DNA from 3 places in the Leptospira cinconiae genome. Region 3 is predicted to be linked to each of the others. Evidence: riboswitches for the same ligand, from Rfam matches in the RefSeq annotation. Region 3 holds a riboswitch; each other region holds the start of a gene.
What was found. Region 3 has a riboswitch for cobalamin ahead of AB3N61_RS06905 (TonB-dependent receptor). Riboswitches for the same ligand answer to the same signal wherever they lie in the genome.
Positions count from the first base shown of each region.

Region 1: linked by a shared signal. The riboswitch ahead of AB3N61_RS04525 (TonB-dependent receptor) and the one ahead of AB3N61_RS06905 (TonB-dependent receptor) in region 3 are both predicted to bind cobalamin.
Region 2: linked by a shared signal. The riboswitch ahead of AB3N61_RS16420 (LIC13354 family exoprotein) and the one ahead of AB3N61_RS06905 (TonB-dependent receptor) in region 3 are both predicted to bind cobalamin.

Region 1 is NZ_CP162137.1:966,645-971,638, forward strand. Features, by position in the region: gene AB3N61_RS04510 (hypothetical protein) at 54-536, shown strand; gene AB3N61_RS04515 (CapA family protein) at 613-1,659, shown strand; gene lsa26 (surface adhesion protein Lsa26) at 2,041-2,781, opposite strand; cobalamin riboswitch at 3,131-3,319, shown strand; gene AB3N61_RS04525 (TonB-dependent receptor) at 3,345-4,994, shown strand, end outside.
Region 2 is NZ_CP162137.1:3,563,324-3,568,317, forward strand. Features, by position in the region: gene AB3N61_RS16410 (toprim domain-containing protein) at 1-969, shown strand, start outside; gene AB3N61_RS16415 (flavin monoamine oxidase family protein) at 1,028-2,368, opposite strand; adenosylcobalamin (AdoCbl) riboswitch at 2,607-2,733, shown strand; gene AB3N61_RS16420 (LIC13354 family exoprotein) at 2,926-3,507, shown strand; gene AB3N61_RS16425 (LIC_13355 family lipoprotein) at 3,545-4,402, shown strand; gene cobT (nicotinate-nucleotide--dimethylbenzimidazole phosphoribosyltransferase) at 4,476-4,994, shown strand, end outside.
Region 3 is NZ_CP162137.1:1,525,630-1,530,623, reverse strand. Features, by position in the region: gene AB3N61_RS06920 (cobyric acid synthase) at 1-170, shown strand, start outside; gene cbiB (adenosylcobinamide-phosphate synthase CbiB) at 167-1,138, shown strand; gene AB3N61_RS06910 (histidine phosphatase family protein) at 1,148-1,789, shown strand; cobalamin riboswitch at 1,879-2,033, shown strand; gene AB3N61_RS06905 (TonB-dependent receptor) at 2,239-4,389, shown strand; gene AB3N61_RS06900 (response regulator) at 4,393-4,994, opposite strand, start outside.

The sequences.
Region 1 (4,994 bases), 560 kb from region 3:
CCTCCAAGAGTTTGCCTTCGGTGCGGGCTCTTATAACAAGTTTTCTATTCATTATGCTTCTTTTTCACAACGTAAGTTGTGGTCTGGTGCTGACCGGGACGGATATAGGTAAAGAGTTTTTAGGTCTTTCCGAAGATGATAAAAAGGACCCGGAAAAGGCAGCCGCTGCATTGCTTTCCTTAGTAACGGGAGGAAGTAATTCGTTACTCGTATTTACTCCAGCAGTGTTATCTACGACCGCTGGAGCAGATGCCTCCTACCAAGTGAGTCTTAGATCGGTTCCTTCCGATTGGACGAGTAATGATGTGACAGTTGGTTTTGATATAGATGTATCGTCTTGTCCATCGGGTACTTTTCCCAATTTTTGGCCTTTTACTTTTAGTCCTCCTTATAATCCGGTAAACGGTCTATTTTTTAGTACTATTAATCCGGGCTCTTGTATCGTGCGGTATACTGTAAGTGGAGAAGTGACATCTCAAAATTCCGGTTTAACTATCGGTGCCGATGCGGGGTCTCTCCCTTTCTTAATCCAGTGAAATGTGGTTGTATCTAAGCGACTTTATCTTAGAAAAACCGCTTTTCCAGAGACAGGGTTTCTAAAATCCTTCCCCTATGTATAGAAACCTTGCATTGTCCTCTCTTTTAGGACTCTCTCTTTTATTTTCCCAATGCCAACCGATCGAATCGGTTGAACCGGAAACATTGAAGATCAAAGCGGTGGGTGATTTAGTCATGGGGACAAATTATCCGGAGAATAAACTTCCTTCCGATCCTAGAAACACTTTGTTCTCTCAGGTGGAACCAAGTTTGAGAGGGGCAGATATACTATTTGCGAATTTCGAAAGTACTCTGACAGACTATCCTCATTGTGCCAAAAATATCAATCGCCCTCTTATATTCGCTTTCAGGACACCGCCATCGTATGCAAAAATTCTAAAGGATGTAGGATTCGATATAGTTTCGATTGCCAACAATCACAGCCTGGATTTTCACCAACAAGGGTTCGAGGATACCGCTAAAAATCTTTCCGAAGCCGGAGTTAGATTCACCGGAAAAAAGGGCGCGATCACTTATATGAACGCAAAAGGAATTTCCGTGGCTTGGATCGGATTTAGTCATATGGAAAGCGCGCATAATCATGTGAACCATATCGAAGAAGGTGTAGCTCTCGTAAAAGAAGCCAAAAAGAAAGCGCAACTTGTATTTATCTCGGTTCACGGTGGTGCGGAAGGCGGACCTGCTTTACATGTAAAAAACGAACAGGAAAGATTTTACGGAGAATATAGAGGAAATTTAGTCGCTTTATCTCACGCGTTGATCGACGCCGGTGCGGACTTATTCATAGGTCACGGTCCTCATTTGCCAAGAGCATTCGAATTGTATAAAGGAAAATTGATCGCTTATTCACTAGGGAACTTTTTAGGATATAGGGTATTCTCTACGAAAGGTTATGGCGGTTACTCTTTGGTCTTAGAAGCGGACTTGGACAAACAAGGGAATTTTATCAAGGGTAAGATCCATCCCTTACAACTGAGCCAAAACGGTATCCCTGCTCCTGATCCGGAGGCAAAAACTACGGAGCTGATCCAATCTTTGACTAGATCGGATTTCCCGAACAAAGGACCGAAAATCCAGTCGGACGGAAGTTTCCATCCATAATCTAGGGCTGTCCTGTAGGAGTTCCTACATATTTCGGCCTGTATTTTTGATTGCAAATTTTACGATTTTCTGATATAGGGAAAGCGGCTTCTCCCGCTGACCCGCCTCCACCACCCAAGCTCAGGGCGGGGCCGCTTTTTCAAAATTTACGTTCGATCAAACTTAGTGTGTTAAACTTGCGTTCCACCTCGTTTGACTTTCGTCACCGACTCAGCAAAGCTGGTTGTCTTCTCGCTCCCTACGAGTCGCTGCGAAGGGGTGGGGCCGTTTCCCAAAATTCAGTAGGAGCTCCAACAAGGCCCCGGTAAAATCCTTAAAATAAAAAAGACCGACGTAGGAGTTCCTACATCGGTCTTCTACTTAATAAAACTTTAATGTGAATTATTCAGTCTTTCCGGTAGGTTCCAATGCACCTGCAGGAGCTTTGAAGTTGATCTCATAAATATCATAATGAGAATTTCTCCAACCCTTTACGTAAGCCACGGAAACGCCTAAGAAATATCTAAGTCCGAATTTAAGAGTGTTAGTGGCAAAGGTTGCGATCTCTTCATCGGTAATTGAAAAAGGGTGCACTTTATTTCTGGTCTCGTCCAGATACAATCCTTCCCAAGTTCCAATCATAGTTCCCTTATATTCTAAACTTAGAATACGACCTGTAACGGAAAAATTCCTTTTTCCTCCGGATTTACTTTTGCTTACGATCTTGTCCGGTAAACCTTTCGGAAGTGATCTTTCTTGGAGTTGAGCTCCTATCACTTCGTAATCGGAAGACAACGCGATCGCTTCGAATCTATGGATCCTGTACTGGACTAAAATTTCCTGGTTCAGACTTTTGCTTAAGAAGTTCACCACATCCGCATTCTCGGGGCGTACGCTGAATTCGATTTTTTGTTTTGCCGGAGCATAACATTCGTCCTTCATTTCGTCGCAAGCTTCCGAATCGTTTATGGTATACACTTCTAAAAGACCTTCATAAGATTCAAAAACGATCCCTCTGCTTTCGAATTGGATCAATTTTGCAACTGTCCAACCTTCGGAATAAGTTCCTGCCGCAGATAAGGATGAGGTAGTTAAAAGAAAGATCCCTAGTAAAAGAAATCTTAAGGATGGAATTCGTTTCATTCGAGTTCGGTGCTCCCTGTTATGTAGGCAGACCCTTGGGGATTCCCTTTGGGTCGCGAATTCGTGAATCCTTTCCGATTTTTATCTTACATCAAGAAAATATTTCTTTCCGTTCTTGAAAAATCCGCATGTAAGTCCCTCCGAGATCTCAGTACTCTCCGTGTGAACCAATAAATGCACAAACAAGTTTCGCACAGAGTTCACGGAGCACACAGAGTTTTCATTTACAAAACCCGCCAGGGATGTGCAGGGCGCGAAGCGTCCTGAGCGTAAGCGAAGGACGAGGACGTATGTCCGAGCCCGGAGCAGCCCGGTCTTGCGTAAGCAAGAGGCGGCCAACCCTTTTTCAGATTGCCCCTTCGACTCTGGTTGGGAACCTGGTCTTGCAAGTAGATCTGAAAAGGGAATCCGGTGAAATTCCGGAGCTGTACCCGCAGCTGTAAACGCCTAAACGGTAAGACAAAACCACTGTCGAAAGACGGGAAGGGTCTTAAGCCGGGCGTGAGTCAGAAAACCTATCCGAGCTACTTTCAATATTTCGGCTTTCGGGAGTTAAGGCCTCAATGAACAAAAGACCCAAACAAATCGGTAAGATCCTTCATCTAGGTCTTTTTTTATTTTCCGTTCAAATATTTTCCCAAGAGAACCAGAAAACGGAAAGCTCCCCTGTAAAAGTTGTGGGAAAGACCAGTTCCAATTCTCAACCCGAAAATTTCAGAAAAAATCCGACCGGTTTTCAGACATCAATCGATTTGGACCAATACAATGCACGTTATACGAATCTTCCGGACGTTTTGGAAAGAGAGGCAGGGGTTCGGATCAGAAGATACGGAGGACTTGGGTCGTATTCCACTCTTTCTCTTCGAGGAACAAACCCGAACCAATCCAGGATCTTTATAGACGGAGTCCCTTTTAATAATGCGCAAGGTGGAGAAGTCAACCTGGCGGATCTTCCTTTCGACAATTTACAAAGTATAGAAGTTTACAGAAGTGGTGCACCTGTAGGATTTTCAGGATCGACTATCGGTGGAAGCGTAAACCTAGTCACAAGAGTAGGATCTGGTCCGCCTAAAACCCGGGTCAATATCGGTGCCGGAAGTTTTAATACGGGAAAAGGTAGCATAACGCATACGGGGACTTATGGCGGGATCGGGGCTAGTGTATTTTTACTTGGAGAAAAATCGGACCAAAACTTTTCTTATCTGAACAACCACGGCACATTGCTTGTTAATCCTTTAGACGATACGATCGATAGAAGAAGGAACGCTCAGTATGAAAGAACATCCGGAATGCTGGGACTGAGCGGAGATATCGGAGCCACCAAGATCAAATTTTGGAACGATCTAAATTATAGATTTCATGGAATTCCAGGACCAGCCAGTAACCAAACCCAAAAAGTACATCGCAGATATCTTAGAAATACTACCTCACTCGGAACGGATACGAAAGGTTTGTTTGATGGACTACTAAGGTTGGAGACTCGAGCTTTCACATCTTTTACGAACGACGACTTATTCGATCCTAAATCCGAATTTTCCAAAGGAACCCCTAACTCCACAGCCAATATGGGACAGTACGGGGCGCAAATCACTCCGACTCTCTATCTATTAGAATATTATCAAATATTGAAATTTCATGCAGGGATAGAAAAGGAAACATTCGAAAGATCCAGAAGTACACCTCAAAATATCGATCTTAAATACGAACCGGGAAAAACAAGAACCTACACGACGTTTCAGGTGGAGGATGAGTTCCGGTTTTTGGACGGAAAACTAGTTTTAACCCCGGGAGTTTCTTGGGATTCTTACCGGGATAAATTCCAGTCCGATGAACCTTGGTATAGAAAGCAGGATCCGTTCGCTTCTGCCATAAAAACCTCCGAATTTTCGAATCCTAAAGCGGGACTTCTCTGGAGGTTTTGGGAAAAAGAAAATTATTCTTTGGAATTCAAATCCAATATCGCAAAACAATATAGGATCCCGAGTTTTTTGGAACTATTTGGAGAGGTCGGGACGATCATAGCAAACGATTCTTTAAAACCTGAAAGAAGTGAGAATGCGGACGCGGGTATCACAGGCAAATACAAAAACGGGGAGCTTAAATCCAATATTACGATTTCCTACTTTAGAAAGAGGATCAAGGATATGATCCTTTTTATTCCGAATTCTCAGTTTACTCTCCGGCCTGAAAACATCGACTCTGCCAGGATTGAT
Region 2 (4,994 bases), 1.7 Mb from region 3:
ACTCGTAACGACGTAAGAAACTGCTTTCACATGTATGTGAACATGAGGCTGCTCAATCCTCGTTTTAAATCTCAGGACAAATCTTATTTGATCAACGACTTAAACGAAGACATCCGTAATGCGGTGGATAAACACTTAGATAAGTTTATTAAAAAAACCGGATTATTGGAAGAAGTTAAACTCCAAATGGAGAAACGTACCCAACTAAAAGCTTTCGAAGACGCACAACGCGGACTCAAAAAAGCAAGTAAGATGAATATACCTAAACTCATGCCTCCTACGGGAAAACCGGGAGATTCGGGAAGGGTATTATTCGTAGCGGAGGGAGATTCCGCGATTGCCGGTCTTCGTCCCGCAAGAAATCCAAAACTTCATGGTCTGTTCCCTCTCAGAGGAAAACCCATGAACTGCAAGGGAGTTTCCCTAGCAAAAGCGATCGCAAACGAAGAGCTAAAGAACATAGTCGCGATACTAGGTCTTCCTTTGGACCAAAAAGTAAAATCTATAGACGAACTGAATTATGAAAAAGTAAGTATCATCACGGATGCGGATTTTGACGGATATGCGATCCGTTCCTTAATGCTTTCTTTCTTTTACGAGTATTGGCCGGAACTTTTCGACCTAGGACTCATCCATATTTCCAGCGCACCTTTGTACGAGGTGGATGTTAAAATGGGAGATTCCAAAAAGACAGAGACCATATTCTGTATCGACGATAAGGATTACGATGCCTTAGTCAAACGAGTGGAAAAATCCGGAGGCCAGATCGTTCGTAAAAAACGAAACAAAGGACTCGGAGAGACCGGGAAAGAAGCGATGAAGTTCGCAGTCGATGAGTGTATGACCAAGATCACCATCGGAAACAAGAAAGAAGCTTCTAAGATCCAAAACCTTTGGTTCCACAAAGACTTTGCGGAACAAAGAAGGGATGCTATATCCGAATACGCAATGAGCGTGATCGAAGATTAACCTTCCGACTTAGTATCTTAAGATAAAAAAACCCGGAAGTGATTCCGGGTTTTTTTGTTTAAACCAGATTTACGGCTTTGATCGCGGAGCTTAATGCCGCCTCTACTGTTCCGGTAATTTCTCCGGTATGTTCTCCTGCGAAGAAGATACGATCAAACGGTTTTCTGAGAATGATCTCCGATCCAAAACTTCCCGGTGGAAATTCGGCGATCCCATTGGGTACGTAATCTTTTTTAGCGTCCGTAAAATAGAATCTTTGTATCTGCAAGTCCTTCTTCAAACCCAAACGATCGAGAGTGAGGCGAATATATTCCACTTTTTGGTCTTGGCTGGCAGAATCGAATACGGAAAATCTATCTCCGTTAGCTATAACTCCTAAAACCTTATCTCCGGTATCCGACTTGGTACCTGCATCATATAAAAATTGAGCGGCAGCATCCGAATGGACTGAAAAAGGAGAAGATTCCCATGGCGATTCTTTTAATACCAAAAACAATTTAAAGATCTGCGAATAGCGAACTCTCAATGCGGCCAATAGTTTTTCCTTATCCAGTCCCGGATTCCATTTTACGTTCGAAATTTGATTCGCAGGTAAAGTGCATATACAAGCTGAACCGTTAAATTTTCTGCCGGAAGTTGTACTTACCGTAACTCCCGAAGAATCCTGGTCCACAGACAGCACGGGATCCGAAAAAACGAATTCGGTGTTTTCTATATTCATCACCAAGGTTTTGGCGATACTTTCCATTCCACCTTCGATTCTACTATTCCTTTGGGGGAATTGTGCAAGATCGCTTAAAACTTTTTCGGCGGATAGAACGCGAATACTATCTCCGTAATGAAGAGAAAGTTTATGGCCAAGCAAGGCCAAGTCTTCCGGATTGACTCCCTGATATATTAGATAATTATAAAAGCTAATCCGATCCAAGGCTTGTTGTTGAGCCGTATCTAATTTAGAATTTTGTGATATTAATTTACTTAGGATCTCCTGGGATTTAGAAGAAAGTTCCCATGTGCCCGCTTTTTTGTAAGTCCCTAAAAACAGATCAGGGATCAAAGGAGAAGGTTGCAATTTTAATCCCAGTTCTCTAACCAAACTGCGGACCGTTTTATCCTCCGAAGAAACCCATTCCGCTCCTAGCTCCACCACATGACCGGAAGGATCCTGTATGGATCTTACTCTTCCTCCAACTCTGTCGGTAGCCTCTATCAGAGTTACCTTACTTCCTGTTTTTCCTAGAATGTACGCGGAATAAAGTCCGGAAAGTCCCCCACCAAGTATGATCACCTTTTTCCCGGAGTTTGTATTTTGAGCGGATAAATTTCCCTTACGACTTCCTAATAAAGCTGCGGCGGTTAAAATTCCGGCTTTTAGAAAAGTGGATCGGGTAATTTTCATCGGATTCCTCTCTAGAAGTTTTATTAGAACTCTTTCTTTTATTTTCGGTCTATGAAAGATCTTTCCCGAATTTTTTGCGAACTATAAGTCTCATTGATCTTAAATTATGCACCGAATCGTTCCAATCCGTCCCTATACTTTGAATATCGCAGATTTATTCCGATATTGCAAGGAATAGATACCTTTCGTATCCTAATAGTTTTTCCCTTGCCAGGGGAAGCGCTAAACCAAAACCTGGAATTACGCTTTCAGGGAGGAAGTCGGGTGAAAATCCCGCGCTGACCCGCAACTGTGATGTCCGTTTTAAACGGAATAAGCCAGATCTTCCCCGCGATACTGAAACCTCGAGGTTGGGGAGTATCGTAAATCTCGCTCTTGAGCGCATCCGCGCTTTCTGCGATGGGGCCCCGAAAGTTAAAATGTCGGGGCTCTCGAACGGAAAAAGAAACCACCGCAAATACACAATCGTTCAGATCTGAACAAGATCAATGATCGACTAACGTAATTTTGCTTTTATTTTCTTTTTCTGCGATATCCGGCAGAACCAGGAGAGAAAAATGAAAAGATTCAGAAAACTAGCGACCTTGCTGCTAACCATCACTTCACTATTCGTATTTGTGAATTGTTTCGATTTGGGAGATTCAAAAAAATCCGACGATCAGAACATACTTGCTTTAGTAGCAGTTGCAGGATTAAATCCGATTGCGGGCAATTACAATTACTACAATGGAACTTCCGATTACCCGGGCGGGACTTATACTGCGCCGGGAAATGAAATCGTTGGTACGTACAATATTTCCCTTTCTTTAGTCGCACAAACCATGTTCGACGAAACTTACGGAAACAGTTATTTATACGGAGAAATCCAAGAGATCGATACGAATAAAAAAGTCATTTATGTTCGCTTCCGTTCAGATTCTTCCTTCTCTCAAGGAAGTTACGGTTGGTATAGATGGACGATTAAAGACGGTAAAACTTACGTTTGTCCGGACCTTTCAGACGTATCTACTCAAACAACTTTAGCATCCGCCAAAGACGATGATTTGGATTATTATTCCGATCCAAGCGACATTAACGCAGGTTGCGGTTTAAATAGCGGTTTCGATCCGGCTCCTTGGAGCAGGCTTGAATTGAATTAAGATCGAATAAGAGAAACAGGTTGAGCAAGAAATCCTTATGAAAATATTTCAAATTTCCTTAATATTGGCCTGTTTCTCTATTGGGCTCGTCAATTGTGAGGATTCCAAGAGTTCATCCGCTGCCGAGTCGCTTCTTGCTTTAGGTTTAGGGGGATCCGGTTTCCTAAGTTCCTGTGATTCGAAAAATCCGGAAACAGGTAGAGGAATTTTTGTAGCCGATGAAATCGTTTCTGCACCGACAAGTAACGGGGTCGGATTCAAAGATTCCGATTGTTTGGTGGATGGAGTTCGCGGTCAGGGAAAATTTAACGGCTCCTTGGACGTTTATAGTTTAGAAGATTCCGGAAGCGGATCTGCGATCATACTTCGTTGGTCCGGAGTTAAGGTTCTTCCCGTAAGCGGGATCGATTTTATAGTTTACGAAAATCCTTTTTTCATCGGGGTACAAAACGATTCCAACCCTTTTAACAACGTATTTATGGAACCTTTAATCGTTGAAGTCGGAAACGATTTAATCAATTGGTGCGGTTGGGATCCTGAATATACGAACCCCGATCCGAACACTTTTGTAGGAAATCCAATTTATTGGGAAAGATTCGCAGGTATCACACCTTTCGTTTATAATCAGGATACAAATCCTATGACCGTTTCGGAAGTTTTTGATACGGATATCGTTAATGGTGGCGGAGGAGGAGACGGTTTCGACCTAGCCGATCCTAATTTTGGAAATTCAGGGACAGGATGTGATGGAAGTTTGAAGACCGATATCCAAACGAATGGATTTGCCTATATAAAAATCTCTGCGGCAAAAACAATCCTATCAACCCTACCGATTGACGCGGCTCATGCAAATCCCGATATAGACGGAGTTATAGCAAGATCTGTGACTCCTTGACTTAAAACCGAAGCAGAGATCTTCCGATCCTTTTTTCGGTTTAACGATTTAAATTTTTGAAAGTGAAAACAATATGATCCGCCCTAAAGATGTATACCAATTGAACTTAGATAAACATTTACGCAATAAGATTGATACCAAGACGAAACCATTAGGCGCTTTGGGAAAATTAGAAGATCTAGCTTACCGTATAGGTACGATCCAAAACACTATAGATCCCGTATTATCCAATCCTCATTTAATGGTGTTCGCAGGGGATCATGGACTCGCGGACTCCGGAGTCTCCGCATTTCCAAAAGAAGTCACATACCAAATGGTATTAAACTTTTTGAATGGAGGAGCGGCCATCAACGTATTTTGCAAACAACATGGGATCAAATTGTTAGTAATAGATGCAGGAGTTTCCGGCAACTTCGAACAAATTCATCCTGATTTTATATCTGCAAAGATCGCATCAGGCACTAGGAATATTCTAAACGAACCGGCTATGACTAGGGAAGAATGTGAAGAAGCCATCCGTATCGGCGGAGAGATCGCAACAACAAGGATCCCAAAAAATTGTAACGTGATCGGTTTCGGAGAAATGGGAATA
Region 3 (4,994 bases):
ACGAATTCAGAAGATGGTTCATAGATAAGATCAGGCTCAAAAAAGGAATGACGCCCTTGGGTAAAGTCCAAGCCAGATACGAGCTGGAAACTAATTTAGATCGTCTAGCGGAAGAGGTCAGAAACTCGGTGAATATGCCGGAAATTTATAGGATCTTGGGACTTACATGACTTCAATTTGGATCATTCCTGCTTCCTTACTTCTGGATCTAGGTCTTGGAGATCCTCAAGGTTCTCCTCATCCGGTCCGACTTATCGGAAAATTCGCAAGGTATATGGAGAAGGTCACAAGAAAGTATATCGTATCCGAAAAAATTGCAGGTATAATGACTGCGTTTTCAGTATATTCTATTTCTTTTATATTTCCGTGGATCATTATATTTATTTTTCGGTATATTCATCCCTTTTTAGCGGAATTGGCATCCGCATTTATCATTTACACTAGCATAGCCTTAAAGGATCTTTTGGATCATAGCAAGGACGTATATTCGGCATTGTGCGAAAAAGATTTGGACAAAGCGAGATTTATGGTTGCTAGAATCGTAGGAAGGGACACTGAAAATTTAGAAGAACCTGAAATAGTTAGGGCGGGCCTGGAAAGTGTGGGAGAAAGTCTGGTGGATGGGATCACTGCCCCGCTCTTTTTTGCAGCTATAGGGGGTCCAAGTCTTGCGATGCTTTATCGTTCCATAAATACCTTGGATTCACTATTCGGTTATAAGAATCAGGCCTATCTGAACTTCGGATGGATTTCCGCAAGAATGGATGATTTGGCTAATTATATACCGGCTCGATTGACTGCCCCTATACTTTGTATTTCATCCGCAATTTTAGGTTTTTATCCATTACGTTCCTTTAAAATATTGATTCGAGACGGAAGAAAACACCCTAGCCCCAATTCAGGACTTTGCGAAGCGGCTTTAGCGGGTGCTCTAAAGATCCAACTCGGAGGAAGAAATTATTACTCGGGAGTTCCGAGTGATAAGCCAAAATTAGGGGATCCGGATCGAAAATTAGTCCCAAACCTGATCTTAGATGCGAATAAAATTATATTTTTAACCTCTATTTTTTCCTCCGGTTTGTTTCTTTGTCTGGGACTGGCGGCTCAATTATTATACGGCAAGTTCTTCCAATCCTAAATTAATCCGATGAAAAAAGAAGAATATCACCTTTTCCTAATTAGGCATGGAGAAACGGAATGGAACAGAGAGAGAAGGTTGCAAGGACAAATCGATACGCCGCTTTCCGAACATGGGCAAGAACAAGCGATCAATTTAGCGGATCAGTTAAAAGATACAGGAATAGAACTGATCTTTAGCAGTGATTTAAAAAGGACGAAAGAAACTGCAAAACCGATCTCTCAAAAGTTAGGAATAGAGATTATATATCATCCGGGGCTCAGAGAGATCCACTTAGGAGAAGCACAAGGGGTCTTAGAATCGGAGATTTCGAGGCTATTCGGAGAAACGTCCTATTCCGCCTGGAAAAGTTCGGATAACGTTTACGATCAGTTTAGATTCCCGGGAGGAGAAAGCAAATCCGAAGCGGAGTCTCGGGTCGTTGAAACTATATTAAATTTATTGAAAATTTATGACAAAAAGAAAGTGGCAATTTGTAGTCACGGATTCGTACTTTCGAGATTTTTTGAACGTTATTCACTTAAAATATCCCACTATTCTAAACTTGGGAATTGTGAGATCCTGGAATTATTTCTCTTTTCCGAGAATATAGAAAAAACTTATACGAAAGATCTTCCCTCGAAGATCGAGAATAATACAAATCGAGACTAGATACCTATCGATGACCTACCTTTACGCAGACTATTATAAATAATTAGAATATTCTTTTTTTACCGCTGATAAAACTTTTTTGATTGAGTAAACCGTGTCTCTTCAAAAGATCGTCTTAACTTTCAGGATGAAGTTGGGTGTAATTCCCACGCTGACCCGCAACTGTGATCGGATATTAGATCGGAAAGATATTCTCTTTCTATTTTATTCCGCAAGCCAGATCTCCCTGCAGACTAAAACCTCGAGGTTAGGTATGTTAGCATTCTCGCCAAGCACGTCCGTGCATCCGCGAAGGGCCCCGGAAGTTAAAAATCGGGGCTCTCGGAACCAAGATAAATTCATCATTTAATATATTTGCCCAATTTACATATTCGTATTTTGACGTAAATTAGTCTAACATTCGTTAGTTTATCTTTGTTTCGAAAGTTTTCCAAAAAACGGACGAAACCATGAAACAAAATATCTTCCGGATTGCCGGCTTAGGCATATCCTTATCGTACTTTGTATGTGCGAGCTTATCCCCTATCCTTTCCCAGGATCGGGAAACAAAACCGACTAACGGAAAAGAAAAGACGGATACCGAAAAATCGGAGTTCAAAAAAAAGATCTCGGAATATAAGCCGGATACGATCGTAATCCGGGATAGAAGGTCCAATCTAATCGGGATCGCGTCTTCGGCAAGCGAAGGTGTGGTAGGTTCCGATCAGATCAAGACTAGACCTATTATGAGGCAGGGAGAAGTCGCGGAATTAATTCCGGGTGCGATCGTAACCCAACATAGCGGAGGGGGTAAAGCGAACCAGTTCTTTCTAAGAGGTTTCAACTTGGATCACGGTACGGATCTTTCTTCCAATGTGGACGGAATGCCGGTAAATAACGTTAGTCACGCTCACGGTCAAGGTTATACGGATCTGAATTTTCTTATACCTGAACTTGTGGAACAAATACAATATAAGAAGGGGGTTTATTATGCCGACCAAGGGGACTTCGCATCGGCAGGTGCATTCAATATTTCTTATTTTAAGAGTCTTGTAAAAGGGATTGCGAATGTGGAAGGTGGAACCCTCGGTTATGCAAGGACTTTGATCGCAAAATCCCATAAGTTAGGCCCGGGAGATCTTTTGTATGCGTTCGAAGCCTCCCATAATGACGGTCCTTGGGTAATTTCGGATAACTTCAGAAGAGTGAATGGTGTCACTAGTTATTCCGTTGGAAATAAACAAAAAGGATTTAGCATCGGTCTCATGGGTTATAAAGGTAGCTGGCATTCTACAGGGCAGGCTCCTAAAAGGGCGCTTAGACTAGGCGACTCATGGTTGGAGCCGGATTCGGGTTTAAGTAGATTCGAAAGTGTGGACCATAACGACGGCGGATGGTCAAACAGAGCCAGTATCAACTTTGAAGCTCATCGTTCCGAAAAGGGATACGAGGCAAAAACCCAATTTTACGGTATATATTACGATTTACGATTATTCTCCAACTTCACATATTACTTGGACGATCCCGAAAGAGGAGACCAACACGAACAAGCGGATCGAAGAACGATTGCAGGAAGTAAATCCAGTTATAAGGATATCAGCGAATTCTGGGGGATCCGAATGGAGAACACCATCGGACTTCAGATCAGAAGAGATTATATCCAAAATGGACTCTTCCATACCGAAAAAAGAGCCAGATTAGAAACGGTAAGAGAAGATGGGATCACACAACTCAGCTCCGGATTATATTATGAAAACAAGATACAATGGGCGAATAAATTCAGAACGGTATTCGGGATAAGAGGAGACTATTATACATTTAACGTCGATGATTGGGGAACGAAAGAAAGAGCCGATAGGAACGCAAGAATCTATAGCCCGAAAGGAAGTATCATTATAGGACCTTGGTGTAAAATTGAACTTTATATAAACGGTGGATACGGATTCCATAGTAACGACGCAAGAGGTGTGGTCCAAAAAACGGATCCGGCAAATCCTTTGGTCCAAACAAGGGGTGGAGAAGTTGGAATTCGGACCGAACCGGTCCACGGTTGGCAATCCACTTTCTCCGTTTGGCAATTGGATATGAATTCAGAACTCTTGTTCACCGGCGATAACGGCACCACGGAAGCAAGCAGACCAAGCACACGAAAAGGGATCGAATGGGCCAATTATTATTCTTATAATTCTTGGCTCATGATAGATGCGGATTTTGCGACTTCCAAATCAAGGTTCAGAGATGATGATCCTTCAGGGAATTATATCCCAGGTTCCATCCGCCATACATTGGCTTCCGGGATCACATTAAAAAATCCTGATGGATTTTTCGGGTCTTTAAGGGTGAGATATTTCGGGAATCGTTCCTTGATCGAAGATAATACGGTTCGCTCTCCCGCGTCCACGACTGTAAATTTCCAATTTGGGAGGAATATCGGCGAAGATCTTAGTATCGTTTTCGAAGTATTTAATTTATTGAACGCTCATGTGAGCGATATAGATTATTATTACGCTTCCAGATTAAAGAACGAACCGGTAGGTCCGAATGAAGGTGGATACAATGATATACATACCCACCCCGCTCTGCCTAGATCGATACGAATTTCAGTGCGGGCTTCTTTTTAAGGTCTATTTTTTGATGTAGTCTCGTATGACCAAAATACGGTCCACGTCCACTTCCTTATTTTTAGGAACGGATTTAGTAAATGTAAACACTTCGGTACTAAGTCCGTTCTTTGACAGTAAGAGCCCGTGAGAAGGAACCGACTCAATGGGGATTTTTTCCGAAAGATGGTTATCCAATTCGAAACTTTCCATATCCGGAAGATTTTTCATACTCAGCACATCTCCGAGCGGTTTTCCGATAGCATCCGATTCCAACCAACCGGTGAGCTTCTCCGCAGATAAATTCATAAACGAGATCTGTCCCTTAGAATCGAAAGCGATCACTCCTTCCTGCATATTACGAAGCTCTGCAGAAACAAGTCTCGCCTTTTCCATCAACTCCTTCTCCACTTGGTGTTTGTAGAGTATCAGTTCGATCACTATCTGCAATTCCCTGGTTTGAAACGGTTTTAGAATATACGCATTCGGTTCCGTTAATTTTGCTCTGGTCAATGTCTGAGAATCCGAAGAAGCAGTAATATAAACGATAGGAACGTCTAAAAACTTTCGGATCCTTTTAGCAGCGTCTATTCCGTCCAAATATCCGTTTGCAAGAACAATATCGA